Regions from separate parts of the Arthrobacter sp. Z1-15 genome, predicted to be linked through region 1. Evidence: riboswitches for the same ligand, from Rfam matches in the RefSeq annotation. Region 1 holds a riboswitch; the other holds the start of a gene.
What was found. Region 1 has a riboswitch for S-adenosylmethionine ahead of M1D40_RS00875 (LLM class flavin-dependent oxidoreductase). Riboswitches for the same ligand answer to the same signal wherever they lie in the genome.

Region 1 (7,621 bases):
GCGGAACCGGCCGTGGAACCGACGTCCACCGCTCCGGACCGCAGATTCTCGTTGGCCTTGTTGGACCCGGCCGACTGCACCCACTCCACGGTGACGCCGTCCTCCGCGAGCGTTTCCTCCAGCCAGCCCTGGTCCTTGATGATCAGGCTCAGCGGGTTGTACGTCGCGAAGTCCAGGGTGAGTGTTCCGCCGTCGGCGGTTCCGGCGTTCGCGGCAGATTCGGAATCCTCCCCGGCCACGCAGCCGGTCAGCAGCAGGGACGCTGCGGCCGCGGCCGCGGCGAGGGCCTTGATGGGGGAGGAAATCGGAGAGGAGCTGCGGGAACGGCTGTTCATGGGAGTTTCTTTCTCTGGGAAGTCTGGGAAGCATGAGTCAGTGCCGCAAAAGGCACGGGAGGACCGGGAGTGCGCCCGGGAACCGGGGCGCGTCCCGGGAGGGCGGCAGCCGGGGTGGTTCCGGGAGGGGCGCTGGACGGCTAGTGTCGGTCGACGCCGAGGCGGGCCAGGAGCTCGCCGCGCATTCGTGCCAGCTCCGCCGACGCGCGGTTCCGCGGCCGGCTGCCGGGCACGGTGATGGTGTCCGTGATTGTGGCGCCGGGGGTTCCGGGCTCTTTGCCGAGGATGATGATGCGGTCGGCCAGCTGGAGGGCCTCGTCCACGTCGTGGGTCACCAGCAGCACGGTGGTGGGGGTGGCCCGGTGCACTGAGAGCAGCAGGTCCTGCATCTTCAGCCGGGTCAGTGCATCCAGGGCACCGAAAGGTTCATCGAGCAGCAGCACCCCGGGGGTGCGGGCCAGTGCCCGGGCCAGCGAGGCGCGCTGCGCCATGCCGCCCGAGACGGCACGCGGCCGGTGCTTGGCGAAGGACGCCAGTTCCACCAGTTCCAGCAGTTCGGCGACCTTGGCCTTGCCGTTTTTGGCGCTTGTGCCCTTGGGCAGTCCCATGGCGATGTTGGCCTGCAGGGTCTGCCAGGGCAGCAGCCGGGGTTCCTGGAACGCGACGGCGCAGCGGTCGTCGATTCCGTTCACGGCAGTGCCGTTGATCAGGACTTCGCCGGTGCTGGCAGGATCCAGGCCGGCAGCGGCACGCAGCAGCGTGGACTTTCCGCAGCCGCTGGAACCCAGGATGGCCAGGACCTCGCCGGGGGAAACTTCAAAGGTGATGTCCCGGAGGACGAGGTGGGCCTCCGGTCCGGTGCCGAAGCTGCGGCCCAGGCCGGAAAAGGTCACGGGAAGCGCGGAGCCGGCGGGTGACTGCCCGGAAACAGCGGGCGGGGCGGCGGCAGGGGACTGTGAAGCCAAGGCGGTCATGTTAACTCTCCATCGGTCCTGGCAGTAGCACCCTACGGAAAACACCTTGGGCCGGTTACGGCCTCCTGCGGCGTTGTCCTCGTTATTGCCGTTCCTCAAGGAGGAGGTACGGCAACCAGGGTTGCTGCGGCTTCACTGATCCAGGTCTCTCAGCCGCTCGGGATGGTCAAGTGCTACTAAACGCGCCATTCGGGAAACGGGCAAGTCCCCGGCGTAATATTTCGCTGCGCTGCCCTGGCGGCCCACAAGCCGGTGCAGGCTGTGGATCATCATCTGCGCAGGCTTTCGAGGGCAGGGTGGGCCTTCAGTCCGTGCTCCCCGTAGAGTGCCCAGACCAAGTAGGCGATGGCCACCGGCGCCTCCGCTCCTCCGATCAGAAGCGGTTCGGAGGAGTGGAATTCGAGCACCATGCTGTTGTTCTCCGGCTCGGGATAACAAACGGAGACGTGCGCGTAATAGAAGCTGAGCCACCTGCCGTTTGCTTGGCAGATAATCCTCCGGTCGGTCAGGAACATTTGACTGTGCTGGGAATCGCGCCACTGTTGGCGCGATGCAGCCTGAGCTGCCCGCCGTCGTGATCTGTTGGCTAGGGCGGTAACTCCGAATCCTGCTAGGACAAAGGCAGGCTGCCCCCAAAAGAATCCCGATGTATGAACATAAGTTCCGTTGAGGCCGTAAAAGCGTGCATAATCCGCTCTGATTGAAAGGTGCACTGTTTCGCCCGGTTCCAGAACGATTCCCCACACTTCAAGGGACGCCGGCCGGTGTCCCGCCGAGAGTTGTGCAACCAGGTTTCTGGCCGCGGCCCATGAGTTCTCGTAGTTTTGTTGAAGATTTGCCTGGGCCTGCTCCGACTTGGTGAGATGGCCGCCGGACCGCCGATAGCCGCGGAAAACGCGGTAACCGTTCCGCACCGTACGGATCACCAAAACAATGGTGAGCACAACCCACATCAGGAAAATGGCGAGTTGAATGAGGGCCTGAACATTGACACTGCTGCCGGACTGGAGGTTGATGTTTGTCCCCAGGGCCGCGCCGAGATAAAGCGCAAAAACACCAACAAACGGCACGATCCAGCTCAGGTGTCTTTTCATGTCGCACACAATAGCGACTGGGCGCGCCAGCGGAAGCGTGTTTTGGGTCCGGCAACGGGCGGGACCCCGGCCGGCGGCAGGGGTGGGCAGCAACGGGCAGGTTCACAAAAGGTCATTGACTTCCCAAGCGCTGCAGTGCTGTGCAGATACTGGAGCCGAAGGATCATGAGTCCCAACGCGAAGCTCTGGCTGGTTGGGCGGCAACCCTCTTCTCCGTAGCGGGGTGCCCCAGATGAGGATCCGGCCGTCCCGCGTCCGCGGACGGCAAGTACGGCGCTCCTTTGCGGGTGCGTCCCGTTCCGAAAGGTTCGCCATGTCAGAGCAGAGCATCCCCGCGACCGAAGAGAGCAGCCGGCGGCAGATCCGCTTCAATGCCTTCGACATGAACTGCGTGGGCCACCAGTCGCCGGGCCTGTGGCGCCACCCGCAGGATAAGTCCGCCGAGTACACCGACCTCCGCTACTGGGCCCATCTGGCCAGGACCTGCGAAAAAGGGCTGTTTGACGGCATTTTCCTCGCGGATGTGCTGGGCACCTACGACGTGTACGGCAGCTCCAACGAGGCCACCCTGCGGCAGGGAACCCAGGTTCCGGTCAATGATCCGCTGCTGCTGGTGTCCGCGATGGCCCTGGTCACTGAACACCTCGGCTTCGGCGTCACTGCCGGAACCGCGTACGAGCATCCTTATCCGTTTGCCCGCCGGCTCTCCACGCTTGACCACCTCACCAACGGCCGGGTCGGCTGGAACGTCGTGACCGGGTACCTGCCCTCCGCCGCCCGGAACCTGGGGGCTGAAGACCAGCTGGAACACGATGAGCGCTACAACCACGCAGATGAGTACCTCGAAGTAATCTACAAACTGCTGGAAGGCTCCTGGGAGGACGGCGCCGTCGTCCGCGACAAGGAGACCGGCGTTTTCACCGACCCGGCCAAGGTTCATGACATCAACCATGAAGGCAAGTACTTCAAAGTTCCGGGAATCCACATCAGCGAGCCGTCGCCGCAGCGCACGCCGGTGATTTATCAGGCCGGCGCCTCCCCGCGGGGCATTACGTTTGCGGCTGCCAACGCCGAGGCGGTTTTTGTCGGAGCGCCCACCAAGGAAAAGCTGAAGGCAACGGTCACGAAAATCCGGGACGCCGCCGAGGCCGCAGGCCGGGACCGGCATTCCATCCGGATCTACACGCTGATGACCGTTATCACTGCCGCCACCGCAGCAGAAGCCGCCGCCAAACACGAGGACTACCAGCAGTACGCCAGCCATGAGGGTGCCCTGGCGCTGATGTCCGGGTGGATGGGCGTGGACCTGTCCGGCTACAACCTGGACGAGCCGCTGGGCAACGTGAAATCCAATGCCATCCAGTCCGCCGCGGGCAACTTCCAGAAGCCCAAGGACGACGGCGAACCCTGGACGGTGCGCGACATCGCCGATTCAGTGGGGATCGGCGGCCTGGGGCCGCGGATGGTGGGTTCGGGAGCGGAAATCGCCGAGGAGATGATCCGCTGGGTGGAAGAGACCGACGTCGACGGTTTCAACCTTGCCTACGCGGTTACGCCGGGCACCTTCGAGGACATCGTCGAGTTTGTGGTGCCCGAACTGCAGAAGCGCGGCGCCTACCGGACCGAATACAGCGCCGGCACGCTGCGTAACAAGCTGTTCAACCGGGGAGACAAGCTGCCGGAGGAACACCGCGGCGCCTCGTACCGGCTGCAGCCGGCGGTGCATTAAACCGGAGTACGCAAGTCGGCTCTGCCTCCGCCGCCATTGACCGTACCCGGGGCCGCTCCTACGTTTGAAAGGTGGCGCATCCAATCCGGTGCGTCGTCCCCAGCCTGTGCAGGAGCATGCCATGGAACACTCTCCCAGCGCTTCCGGAATCGCTCTGTCCGCAGACGGAACCCGCATTGCCTGGTCCCGGCAGGGCAGCGGCCCGCCGCTCGTGATCGTCGATCCCCTCACGGCGGACCGCAGCAGCTCCAGCACGCAGGTTCTTGCCGACCTGCTTTCGGAGAACCACACGGTTTACACCTATGACCGGCGCGGCATGGGGGAGAGCGGAATGGGGGAGGAATACACGGCAGAGTCCGACGTCGATGACTTGCTGGCGGTGGTGCAGGTGGCCGGCGGTTCCGCGAGCCTTTACGGGTTTGCCTCCGGCGCTTTCCTGGCGCTGCGCGCCGCTGAGGAGTCGGCGGTGATCACCCGGGTGGTGGCGCTGGAGCCAACTCTGGCGCTGGAGGAAGGTGAGGACGAGCTTCTGCTCCTGCAGACCGAACTTGAAGGACTGGGCGGCGTCCAGGTCCCGGTTCTCGTTCTGGCGGGCAGCACCAGCGGCGACGAAACCCAGGACCTGGCCCGCCGCGCCGCGGCCGCTCTCGATGAGGGGGAGTTCCAGCTGCTGGAGGGCGATACGACGAGCGTGCCTGACACAGCGCTTGCGGACGCCATCGAGTCCTTCCTGAACTAGCGCCGGCGAAGTATCCGGCGTCGCCAGCTCAGCCCACTCCCTCCAGCCGCTCTGTGATCCGGGCCAGGGCCAGCTGCTGGGCCGGATTCAGTGCGCTTTGCCGGTACTCGTCAAAAACGGCCGTGACGGCGGACTCGTCCGCGGCCAGAAGCTGCCCGGAACCCGCGAGCGCGTCCCGGACGGGAACAGCGACTGTTTCCACGAAACCGGTAACCAGCTGCTCCAGCTCTTCGTCGGAGGTTTCCTGGGTGAGCCCGGCAAAGTCGGTGTAAAACTGCAGCACCCCGTCGGCAAGCTCCGACGAGCTCAGTTTCTCGTAGACCTCCGCAAGGCTGTCAACACCGTCCTCACCCGCAAGATGTGCCAGCAGGATGGCCTGTTCACGATCCATCTGCCGCACGGATGCAGGAGCTGACGCGGCGAAGGCGTCAACCACCTGCGCCAGCTCCGGCGGCAGATCCAGTGCGCGGGCCGTCCTGAGCCCGGTGATCAGCCGTTTCCGGCGCTGCAGCAGGTCCATTTCCGCGTCAATGCGGGCCTCCAGCTCGTCCAGCAGGGCCGTGGCTTCAGCTCCCGGGCCGCCGGTTCCGCCGTCGCCGTCCAACAATTCCGCCATTGCGTCCAGCGGAATTCCGATGGCGCCAAGCCGCTTGATACGAAGAAGGCGAATGAGGTCCCGGGCGTCGTAATTACGGTACCCGTTGTACCCGCGCTCCGGTTCCGGCAGTACTCCCAGCTGGTGGTAATGCCGCAATGTCCGCACCGTTACACCGGCCAGCGCTGCCATCTCACTGCTTTTCATCTCCCACCGTCCTCTCGGGGTCCATTGTGCCCGGTGCCGCGGGCGTTCCGGGTGTGGACGCGGAGGCCTCGAGCGGAACCTGCGGGGCAAGACGCAGGGAGGGCGATCCCAGTGCCCACCCCGCCGCCGCGGTCCACAGGCCTGCCACGGTCAGGCCTGCCGCAACCAATCCGTGCCGCTCGGCGACAAGGGCTGCTGCCGCCATCCCCGCGGGCGCTGCCAGAAGGGCCAGGGAGTTCTGGGTTCCCATGATGCGCCCCAGCATCTGTTCCGGGATGCGTTCGACCATGACGGTTCCGGTTACGCATCCGAGCAGGGCGGAGGCGAGGCCCAGGATCAACGCTCCGGTGAGCATGGCCCACGACGCCGGCAGTGTGCCGAGAATGGCCAGGCCGGCTGCCGTTCCGGCCAGACCGGCGGTGAGCCAATACCGGCGGAGCCCCGGTCGTGAGGCCAGGACTGCGTAGAGTGTCCCGCCCGCCAGCGTCCCGGCGGCGAGTGCGGCGAGGACGAGCCCCAGCTCTCCGGGCCGGTTCAGCAGGAAGAAATGCGCGGGCAGGATGATGCCCTGCAGGGCAACCAGGACGCCCACCATCATCAGGGTCAGGAGGGTGGCCGCGCGCAGGGTTTTGTCGCGCTGAAACAAGACGCTCCAGCCCTGCCGCAATTGATTCCAGGCCGGGCGATTTTTTGTTAGGGACTCCGGCTCGGGTTTAAGGGCGCAGGCACTGCCTGGAATGAGAAGCGTCACCGCTGCTGCCGCAAGGGAGGTCCCCGCGGTTATCCAAAGGACCGTGGACCCCTCAAATAAGACCATTAGTCCGCCCGCGGCCGCCGGCCCGATCACCATGACCAGCGCTCCAATGCTCTCCCGAATTCCGAGGAGTTTCCCTGCGGAAAGACCGGCCGCACGGGCTATTGCCGGAAGGAGCGCCTCCCGTGCGGTCAAACCCGGCATATCACCTACTGCGCCAAGAATGCCGAAAACAATAAACCAGCCCAGATCCAGACCGGTCAACGCATCAACCACCGGCAGAGCCGCAAGTGAAACGGCAGAAACAGCGTCGGCAGCAGCGGAGGCGGTGCGCCGGTTGACCCGGTCGATCACCACCCCCGTTAGCAGGCCGGCCAGGAACGCGGGGACGGCGGTGGATGCCGCCAGGATGCCCGCAGACATGATGCTGCCCGTTGCCTGAAGCAGGATCAGGGGCAGGGCAATTGCCGCAATGGAGTTTCCCAGCAGTGAAAGCGAGTACGAGGTGAGGTAGAAGACTGCGGTTGGTTTCATGCTCTCGAGTAAGAACTATGACGCTGCGTCGGAGTCAAGTTTCCGTTTCCGCCCGCACGGCAGTATCCGTCCCGTATGTCTTCGATTCGAAAACAAGTATCAGTCCGGCAGGGGAAAAGGAACCTCCGGTGGTTTGCTCCACCCACCGGACGCAGTTTCTAAAAAACTTCTTCCCGGAAACAGCCAATTTTGCTTTCTGCTCTGGAATACCCCAGCAGCCGGCCTATAGGTTCAGGGCTCCGAGCGTTCCACTGCGCTTTTGATCTCACTTTAGGCAGGCACACCCTATGAGTCGTTTCCAACCACTTCATGAGGCTCGATCACACACCGGGCGCAGGCGGCTGCGAATTGCCGCCCGAGGCCTGCTGGGTGTGCTTCTGGCGATGCTGATGATCGCTCCGCTCGCTTCACCGGCGTCCGCCAGAATCGATTATGCGCGGGAGGTGCCGGCCAACAATCCCTATGGCCCCAACACCGACATCGTCATCAGCCGGCTGGGGGAGGGCCAGTCGCTGACCGGAGCCCTGCCTCCGGTGGGGACCACCTGGCCGGTTGCGTCATATCCAACGTCCATTCCCTCGGGGTACCAGACCAACAACCCCGGCTTTGCCGGCGTCATCGTTACCGAGGACATCAACGGCGAAACAACGGCACCCATGT
Region 2 (7,621 bases), 1.7 Mb from region 1:
CGATGGTGACGCCGATGGACATCCAAAAGACTCGCTTGATCATGGGTTTCGCTCCTGTGCTGGTGGCGGGGTTAGCGGCTGCGGCGGCCGCGGCTCTTACTGCGGGAGGAAAGGGCCGAACGGACTCCGTAGCTGAACGCTGAGACCTTGATCAGCGGCGACCCGACAGTGGCGGCCACCAGCGAGGACAGGGCGGAGATGTTGGCGGTTGCGTCAGAGACGTTCGAGGAAATGCCGTCCACCTTCTGCAGCTGCAGGTTGGTGGTGGACACCGTGGTGGTGACTTCCTCGATCAGCGGAGTGGTTTCGTCGCTGATGTTCCGGATGGCTCCGCGCAGCTCGTCAAAGACCTTGCCCAGCTTCCAGATCGGGACGGCCAGCAGCACTACCAGCACCGCGAACACACCGGCAGCAATCAGACCGGCAATATCTCCACCCGACATGGCACTCCTCTTGGGGTTGAAAAACTAAGACTTTCCGCTATGTACCTTACCTACTCCGCGGCCGCAGCACTTACTTGTGCCCCCCGGGCACAGGCGAAGCCGGCGGCCGGCGGAACGGCAGCGGCGGGACGGGCAGCGGCGGCCCGACCCTAGGGCAAGCGGCAGGTGCCGCTTAACCAAACAGCCCGCGGCTTGGGCCGCGGGCTGTTCGAAAAATCGAGAAAGACTCGAGATTAGCGTGCGTAGTATTCCACGACGAGCTGCTCTTCGCAGGTCACGGGAACTTCCGAGCGCTTCGGGCGGCGCACGAGGCGTGCCTGCAGCTTGTCCAGGGAAACATCCAGGTAACCCGGAACGGCGGGCAGGACGTCGCGGTGGGCGCCGGCAGCGGCAACCTGGAACGGCGTCATGGTCTCGCTGCGCTGGTGCACATGGATGAGCTGGCCTTCGGAAACGCGGAACGACGGGCGGTCCACGCGGGCGCCGTCAACCATGATGTGACGGTGCACAACAAGCTGGCGGGCCTGGGCGATCGTGCGGGCAAAGCCGGCGCGCAGCACGAGGGCGTCAAGACGCATCTCGAGCAGCTCGATCAGGTTTTCACCGGTCAGACCGGCGGTGCGGCGGGCTTCCTCGAAGACACGGGTCATCTGTGCTTCACGGATGCCGTACTGGGCGCGCAGACGCTGCTTTTCACGCAGGCGTACCGCGTAGTCGCTGTCCTGCTTGCGACGTGCGCGGCCGTGCTCACCCGGCGGGTAAGGACGACGCTCGAAGTACTTGGCTGCCTTGGGGGTCAAAGCAATGCCGAGGGCGCGCGAAGCGCGGGCCTGACGGCGTGCACGTGTGTTGTTAGCCACGTTCACCTTTCACTGTTTTGGCGGTTTGGCCACCGCAGCCCTGGTTCTCACCGGGATACCGTGATGACTGATTCGTAAGTACTGGCCTCCATTAGGGAGAGCTCGGGCCAACCGCTGCCTTCTGCTACAGACACGGCACCGGGCACAGCTCCCCGCTTACAGCGGGGAAGGGGGTCCGGCGTCGCGCTTGCCAGTCAACCATCAATCCTAGCACGGGGCCGGACGCAGTTCCTTCCGGCGGCTCCCCCGCCGACTCCCCCGGAGACTCCCCCGGCTACTTCCCGCGGATGATCCCGCGCAGCCGCTGAAGCCGCGCCGTGATGTCCCGTTCCACGCCGTTGCCGGTGGGCTCGTAGTAGTTGCGGCCCACCAGGTCATCCGGCGGGTACTGCTGCCGGGCAACGCCGTGCGGTTCGTCGTGAGAGTAGACGTAGCCCTTGCCGTGCCCGAGCTGCTTGGCTCCGGGATAGTGGGCGTCGCGCAGATGGGCGGGAATGCCCTGCCCGCGTCCGGCGCGGACATCGGCGATGGCGGCATTGATGCCGTTGTAGGCGGCGTTGGATTTGGGGGCGGTTGCAATATGCACCACGGCCTCGGCCAGGATAATCCGCCCTTCGGGCATGCCGATCAGCTGGACCGCCTGCGCTGCGGCCACCGCGGTCTGCAGGGCCGTGGGATCAGCCATGCCCACGTCTTCGGCGGCGGAAATCACCAGCCGCCGGGCAATGAACCGCGGGTCCTCCCCTGCCTCGACCATCTTGGCGAGGTAGTGCAGGGCGGCATCGACGTCCGAGCCGCGCAGGGATTTGATGAAGGCGCTGGTGACGTCATAGTGCTGGTCTCCCGCGCGGTCATAGCGCAGGGCTGCCACGTCCAGCGCCTTTTCCGCGTCGCTGAGCGTGACCACCGGGGTCTCCTCGCCGTCGGCCCGTTCGGAGTAGGCGACGCCCGCGGCCGCTTCCAGCGCAGTGAGTCCGCGCCGCGCGTCGCCCGCTGCCAGGCGCACCAGGTGTTCCAGCGCCTCTTCGGTCAGCGTTACGCGTCCGGCCAGCCCGCGCTCGTCCTCCACGGCACGCTGGAGCAGCGAGGCTATGTCCTGTTCGGTCAGCGGTTTCAGCGTCAGCAGCAGGGACCGGGACAGCAGCGGCGAAACCACCGAAAAGGACGGGTTTTCGGTGGTGGCGGCCACCAGCACCACCCAGCGGTTCTCCACGCCGGGCAGCAGCGCATCCTGCTGGGCCTTGTTGAACCGGTGGATTTCGTCCAGGAACAGCACGGTGGTGATGCGGTGCAGGTCGCGGTTGGTCAGGGCGTCGTCCATCACCCGGCGGACATCCTTCACGCCGGCGGTGATGGCGGACAGTTCCACGAATTTGCGTCCGGAACCGCGTGCAACGACATGGGCGAGCGTGGTTTTACCCGTGCCCGGAGGTCCCCAGAGCATGACCGACGACGGGCCGGCGGGGCCGCGGTCGTCGGCCGATTCGGCCAGGGAGCGCAGCGGGGATCCCGGGCCGAGCAGGTGCTGCTGTCCCACGACTTCGTCCAGCGTCCGCGGCCGCATCCGCACAGCCAGGGGGCTGCGCGGACGCTTCCGGCCGTCGTCGCCCGCGGCGGAGTCCGACCCGCCGTCGTCGTACCGGTTGTCCGTGCCGGTGCCGCTGCCGCTGTCACTGTCGGTGTAGCTGTCACTGTCGCTGCTGAACAAATCACTCACATCCCAAGGCTACTCGTGCCGTAGCGTGGAGAAGGCCCGGCAACCGCCGGCTCAGCCGCACCGGAAGAATTGTCGAATGCCCGCCACCCGAACCACGTATGTATCGCCCGAGCGGCTGCCCGGCTGGCTGGACCGGTTTGCAGCAGGCAACGGTGAGCTGGCGCTGACCCCCGAGCACGGCGGGCTGCACCTCGCGGCCGCCAACGGCGCCGAGGCGGAAATCCTGGCCCCCTGGCCGGACGACGGCAGGCCGGGGCGGGGCACCAACGACGTCGAACGCCTGGTGTCATTGGCCGGTCAGTCCCGCACCCTCGGCATTGTCTTGCTGCGCCGCGGCGGATATGCGGCGGGCGTGGCCCGCGACGGACTGCTGCTCGCGTCCAAGGCCGGCAACCGGTACGTCCAGTCCCGCACCGCAGCAGGCGGCGGCTCACAGCAGCGCTTTGCACGCCGGCGCAGCAACCAGGCTGATGCCCTCGTGCAGACCGCTGCCGAACAGGCGGCCCGGATCTTCACCGATCAGCAGCCCGAGTACCTGGTGTTTGGCGGCGACCGCGCACTGACCGAGCTGCTGGCGAACGAGCGGATTTTCCAGCCGTGGAGCGGCTTGGCCCGGCTGCGTCCCCTGGACGTGCAGGATCCCAAGCTGGCCGTGCTGGCCAGGGCCGCAAAGGACGCGGCCTCTGTTTTCATCCGGATTACGGTGCCCTAGCGGTCCGAACTGCCGTGCAGCTTCAGTCCCCCGGGCAGTTTCAGTACTCCCGGTCCCCGACCCCGGCGAGCCGGCGGACAATGATCCCGGCGGCATCGCCGCTCACCTGCCGGTAGCCGGTGCCGGCCCACAGGCTGACCCCGTCGGGGTTGCCCTCCGCTGCTGCGGCGGCCCGCAGCGGTCCGGTGATCTGGTTGATGTACGGGTACGCATCGGGCGCGTCCGGGTAAGTGCGCATGAATTCGTTGGTCAGTCCCCGGGCCGGCCGGCCGGAAAAGGCCCGGGTCAGTGACGTTTCCTGCCAGCGGGAGCCGAGCGCCGCTTCCCGCAGCGCCAGGCGGTGCACCGGATTGGTCCCCGCTTCAGGGCTGAGCAGCAGGAGCGTTCCCACCTGCACCGCTGCAGCCCCGCAGGCCAGCGCCGCGGCGGCGTCCGACGGAGCAGCTATTCCGCCGGCGGCGACCAGCGGCAGGTCGGATACTTCCGCGATTCCGCGCAGGAGTTCGTCCAGCGGCACGTCGCCGGGCGCTTTGGCGCTGTCCAGGGTGCCGCGGTGGCCTCCCGCCCCGGGTCCCTGGACGCACAGAACCCGGGCTCCGGCCCCGGCTGCTGCCCGGGCTTCATCCGGGTCCGTCACCGTGATGACGGTGCAGATGTCCCGGCCGGCGAGCTCGGCCAGCACGGCAGCATCCGGCAGCCCAAATGTGAAAGACACGACCGCCGGCTGCTCCTGCAGGACCAGATCCAGTTTGGCCGGCCAGCCGTCGTCGTCGTCCGGGTTCGGGTGTCCGGGCTCCAGCCCGGTGCCGGCCGCCAGCCGGTCCCGGAAAGCCAGCGCCGCGGCAAGCTTGCCGCCTGCCTCGGCAGCGGCGCAGGTATTGGCGGCGTAGGTATTGGCATGGTCCGGCACAAAGAGGTTCACACCGAACCCGGCACCGGTCAGGCTGCGGGTCCGGAGAATCTGCTCACGGACAGCGTCGGCGCTCTTGTAGCCGGCCGCCAGGAATCCGAGTCCCCCGGCGTTGCTGACCGCAGCCGCCAGTTCGGGAGTGGATACGCCTCCCGCCATCGGCGCGCCGAGGACGGGAAGCGGCAGGGAGTGCAGATTGAACATGCGGGTCCTCAGCAGGTTTTACAGGGTGACGGTGCCGTCGATGGATGTGACCGTGGATCCGCCCACCCAGATTTTGCCGTCGCGCGTGAAAACGCGGACCCGGCCGTCGCGCCTGACCGCCGTACCCTGCCTGACGATGTACCGCTCCGGTGCCAGCTCAGCGCCAATCAGCCACTGCGCCAGGCCGGCGTTAAGGCTTCCGGTGACGGGATCTTCGGTGATGCCGAGCCCGGGCACAAAGGCGCGGACCTCGTAGTCGGTTTCAGCGTCCGCAGGCTGCGCGCCGATGACACCCACGCGCAGGCTTCCCATGACAACCGGATCCGGCTTCAGTGCCAGCACCGCTGCGGCATCCGGGAGCAGCAGTCCCAGCCAGCCGGGTCCGTTGTCGATCCAATTGGAGGCAAGGATCTGGGTGCGGTCCAGGTTCAGGGCCTTCAGCGCCTGGTCAAGGACCTCGTCTTCAAGCGGTCCCGAGCGCAGCAGCGGCGGTGCGGCGAAAGCGGCAATGCCGGCATTGGCGTGCAGCGTCACGAGGCCGATTCCGCATTCCTGCACGACGACGTCGGGATAGCGCCGCTTGTTCCCGGCCTCCAGCCACGCGTGGCAGGTTCCCAGCGTGGGGTGCCCGGCAAAGGGAATCTCGCCGCCCGGGGTGAAGATGCGGACCCGGTAGTCAGCCCCGTCCCTAGTGGGCGGCAGCACGAACGTGGTTTCCGACAAGTTGGTCCACCGCGCAAAAGACTCCATGTCGGAGTCCGAAAGGCCTTCGGCTTCCAGAACCACGGCAAGGGGATTGCCCAGATACGGTTCACTGCCAAAGACGTCCACCTGTTTAAACCACCGCTGTTTCATAGCCAAACTCTATCCCCTGGCTGCCGGGAGTTTTATGAAGCGGAGTTTTACGAAGTAAGGCATCCGTTTGCAACCCTGCATCGGCCGCGCCTACCTTGGGAGAAGAATCAAGAGTTCCAGCCACGGGCCCTGGCCGGCTGGACGGCAACCCTCTCGCCGTAGCGGGGTGCTCCAGGTGACGATTCGGCCGCCCGGCGAGACTCTCCCGGCTGCGGCAAGTACCGCGCTGGTGGCGCCGCGGCCGTAATGGCCGCCGGCACCGCGCTTAAGGCAGAGGATCTTTCCACCATGTCCCTTGTTAGCGACCTTCAGCCGGCAGCCCTGCGCCGCGCCTTTTCACGTTTCCCGTCCGGCATTGCCGCTTTGTGCGCGGTGGTCGACGGAGAGCCGCAGGGAATTGTTGCCTCGTCCTTTACCGTGGGCGTGTCCATGGACCCGCCCCTGGTCCTGTTTGCCGTACAGAACACGTCCCGCACCTGGCCGGTGCTCCGGCCGGCAACGCGGATCGGCGTATCCATCCTGGGCTCCGAACACGAGGGAATCTGCAAACAGATCGCATCCAAAACCGGCGACCGTTTCGCCGGGCTTGACCTGCACACCGACGAGTCCGGTGCCCTGTTCCTGGACCGTGCCGCCCTGTGGCTGGAGTGCTCAGTGGAGAACGAGGTGCCCGCGGGCGACCACACAGTGGTGCTGCTGCGGGTTCACGGCCACACCTCCCACGACGACGCCCATGAGCCGCTGGTCTTCCACAGGTCGGCGTTCCGGCAGCTCAGCGTCCCTGAATTCGCCTGACCGGAAAGCGCCGCCGGGAACTGGAAATTGGAAGCCGCGTCAATTCATTTTCCGCGGCACATTCCTTGCCGGCACGGCCTCCGTTACCAAACCTTTACATCATGCCATGGACGGACTATTGTTCTTCGGATTACTTCGAAAGGAAGTAGCGGAGATGAGCACAAACAGAAATGTCCACGGCACATCACACAAAAAGGGAAAGCCCGGCAGCCGGCCGGGTTTGCCGCTTTCACGGAAGGCTTTGCTTCCGGCAGCAGTACTGGGCCTTCTACTGGCAGGGTGCACCGCGCAGGAGGAGCCGGAGACCGCTTCCAGTAAGCCGGCCTCGCCTTCAGCCTCTGCCGAGGAGCCGGCCCGGCCGTCCTCTTCAGCCGGCGAGCCCGGCACAAACGGCCTCAGTCTGGAGATCGCGCCGAATGCCACCCAGGCACCCGGCACAGAGGCCTCGCCGAATGCCGCCCAGACACCGGATGATTCAGCTGTGCAGGCTCTGTTCCGGGCGGACAATCCCGTGAGCGTGGAAACTTTCTTTCAGCAGCAGCCGCAGTGGCGTCCCGCCAACGCTAGCGTCGTGCTGGAGGAATCCGGCAGCGGAACCGGCACCTTCGAGCTGCCCGCTATGGAACCGGGGACCAGCTTCACCTCTTATCTCACCTGCAACCAGCCGGGGGCCTACGACATCGAGGTTCTGGACGATGAGTCGGACCACCTTTCCACCGTCGGCAGTGACCACTGCAATGTCCCGATGCTGATGGGTTTCGAACATGTCATCATGCCGGGTGAAAATCCGGCGTCCATCACCGTAGACGGACCGGACGGGGATTACTGGCTTGTTGTCTACCATTTGCCGTCCCCCGTTACGGCGCCCGCCGCGGGTTAAGCAAACTGTCAGCACATTTCATCGGCCGGCACATTTCATCAAAAATAAACGTACCCGCCAGAAACAAAAGTGCCCGGCCGCATCAGCGGCCGGGCACTTTCATCGTTTATGAATCTTCCGAAAAAACTAGGCGTCGTCCTTCGCGGAGTCATCCTTCTTCGGCTCGGGCTTCTTGGCCTCAGGCCTGAAGTCGACACCGGCTTCCTTGCGCTGCTGGGCGGTGATCGGAGCCGGAGCGGCCGTCA

Region 2: it holds a riboswitch for S-adenosylmethionine, as region 1 does, so the genes downstream of both, M1D40_RS10910 (flavin reductase family protein) here and M1D40_RS00875 (LLM class flavin-dependent oxidoreductase) in region 1, are expected to answer to the same signal.

Annotation. Positions count from the first base shown of each region.
Region 1 covers NZ_CP096454.1:165,383-173,003, forward strand. Annotated here, with positions in the region: gene M1D40_RS00860 (aliphatic sulfonate ABC transporter substrate-binding protein) at 1-335, opposite strand, end outside; gene M1D40_RS00865 (ABC transporter ATP-binding protein) at 476-1,309, opposite strand; gene M1D40_RS00870 (hypothetical protein) at 1,579-2,412, opposite strand; SAM riboswitch class IV at 2,565-2,680, shown strand; gene M1D40_RS00875 (LLM class flavin-dependent oxidoreductase) at 2,717-4,132, shown strand; gene M1D40_RS00880 (alpha/beta fold hydrolase) at 4,254-4,871, shown strand; gene M1D40_RS00885 (MerR family transcriptional regulator) at 4,900-5,673, opposite strand; gene M1D40_RS00890 (MFS transporter) at 5,660-6,961, opposite strand; gene M1D40_RS00895 (DUF5979 domain-containing protein) at 7,249-7,621, shown strand, end outside.
Region 2 covers NZ_CP096454.1:2,381,240-2,388,860, forward strand. Annotated here, with positions in the region: gene M1D40_RS10875 (hypothetical protein) at 1-43, opposite strand, end outside; gene M1D40_RS10880 (DUF948 domain-containing protein) at 72-443, opposite strand; gene rpsD (30S ribosomal protein S4) at 677-1,303, opposite strand; gene M1D40_RS10890 (replication-associated recombination protein A) at 1,578-3,020, opposite strand; gene M1D40_RS10895 (acVLRF1 family peptidyl-tRNA hydrolase) at 3,097-3,732, shown strand; gene M1D40_RS10900 (nitronate monooxygenase) at 3,773-4,846, opposite strand; gene M1D40_RS10905 (PhzF family phenazine biosynthesis protein) at 4,865-5,701, opposite strand; SAM riboswitch class IV at 5,807-5,928, shown strand; gene M1D40_RS10910 (flavin reductase family protein) at 5,990-6,496, shown strand; gene M1D40_RS10915 (hypothetical protein) at 7,008-7,376, shown strand; gene aspS (aspartate--tRNA ligase) at 7,503-7,621, opposite strand, start outside.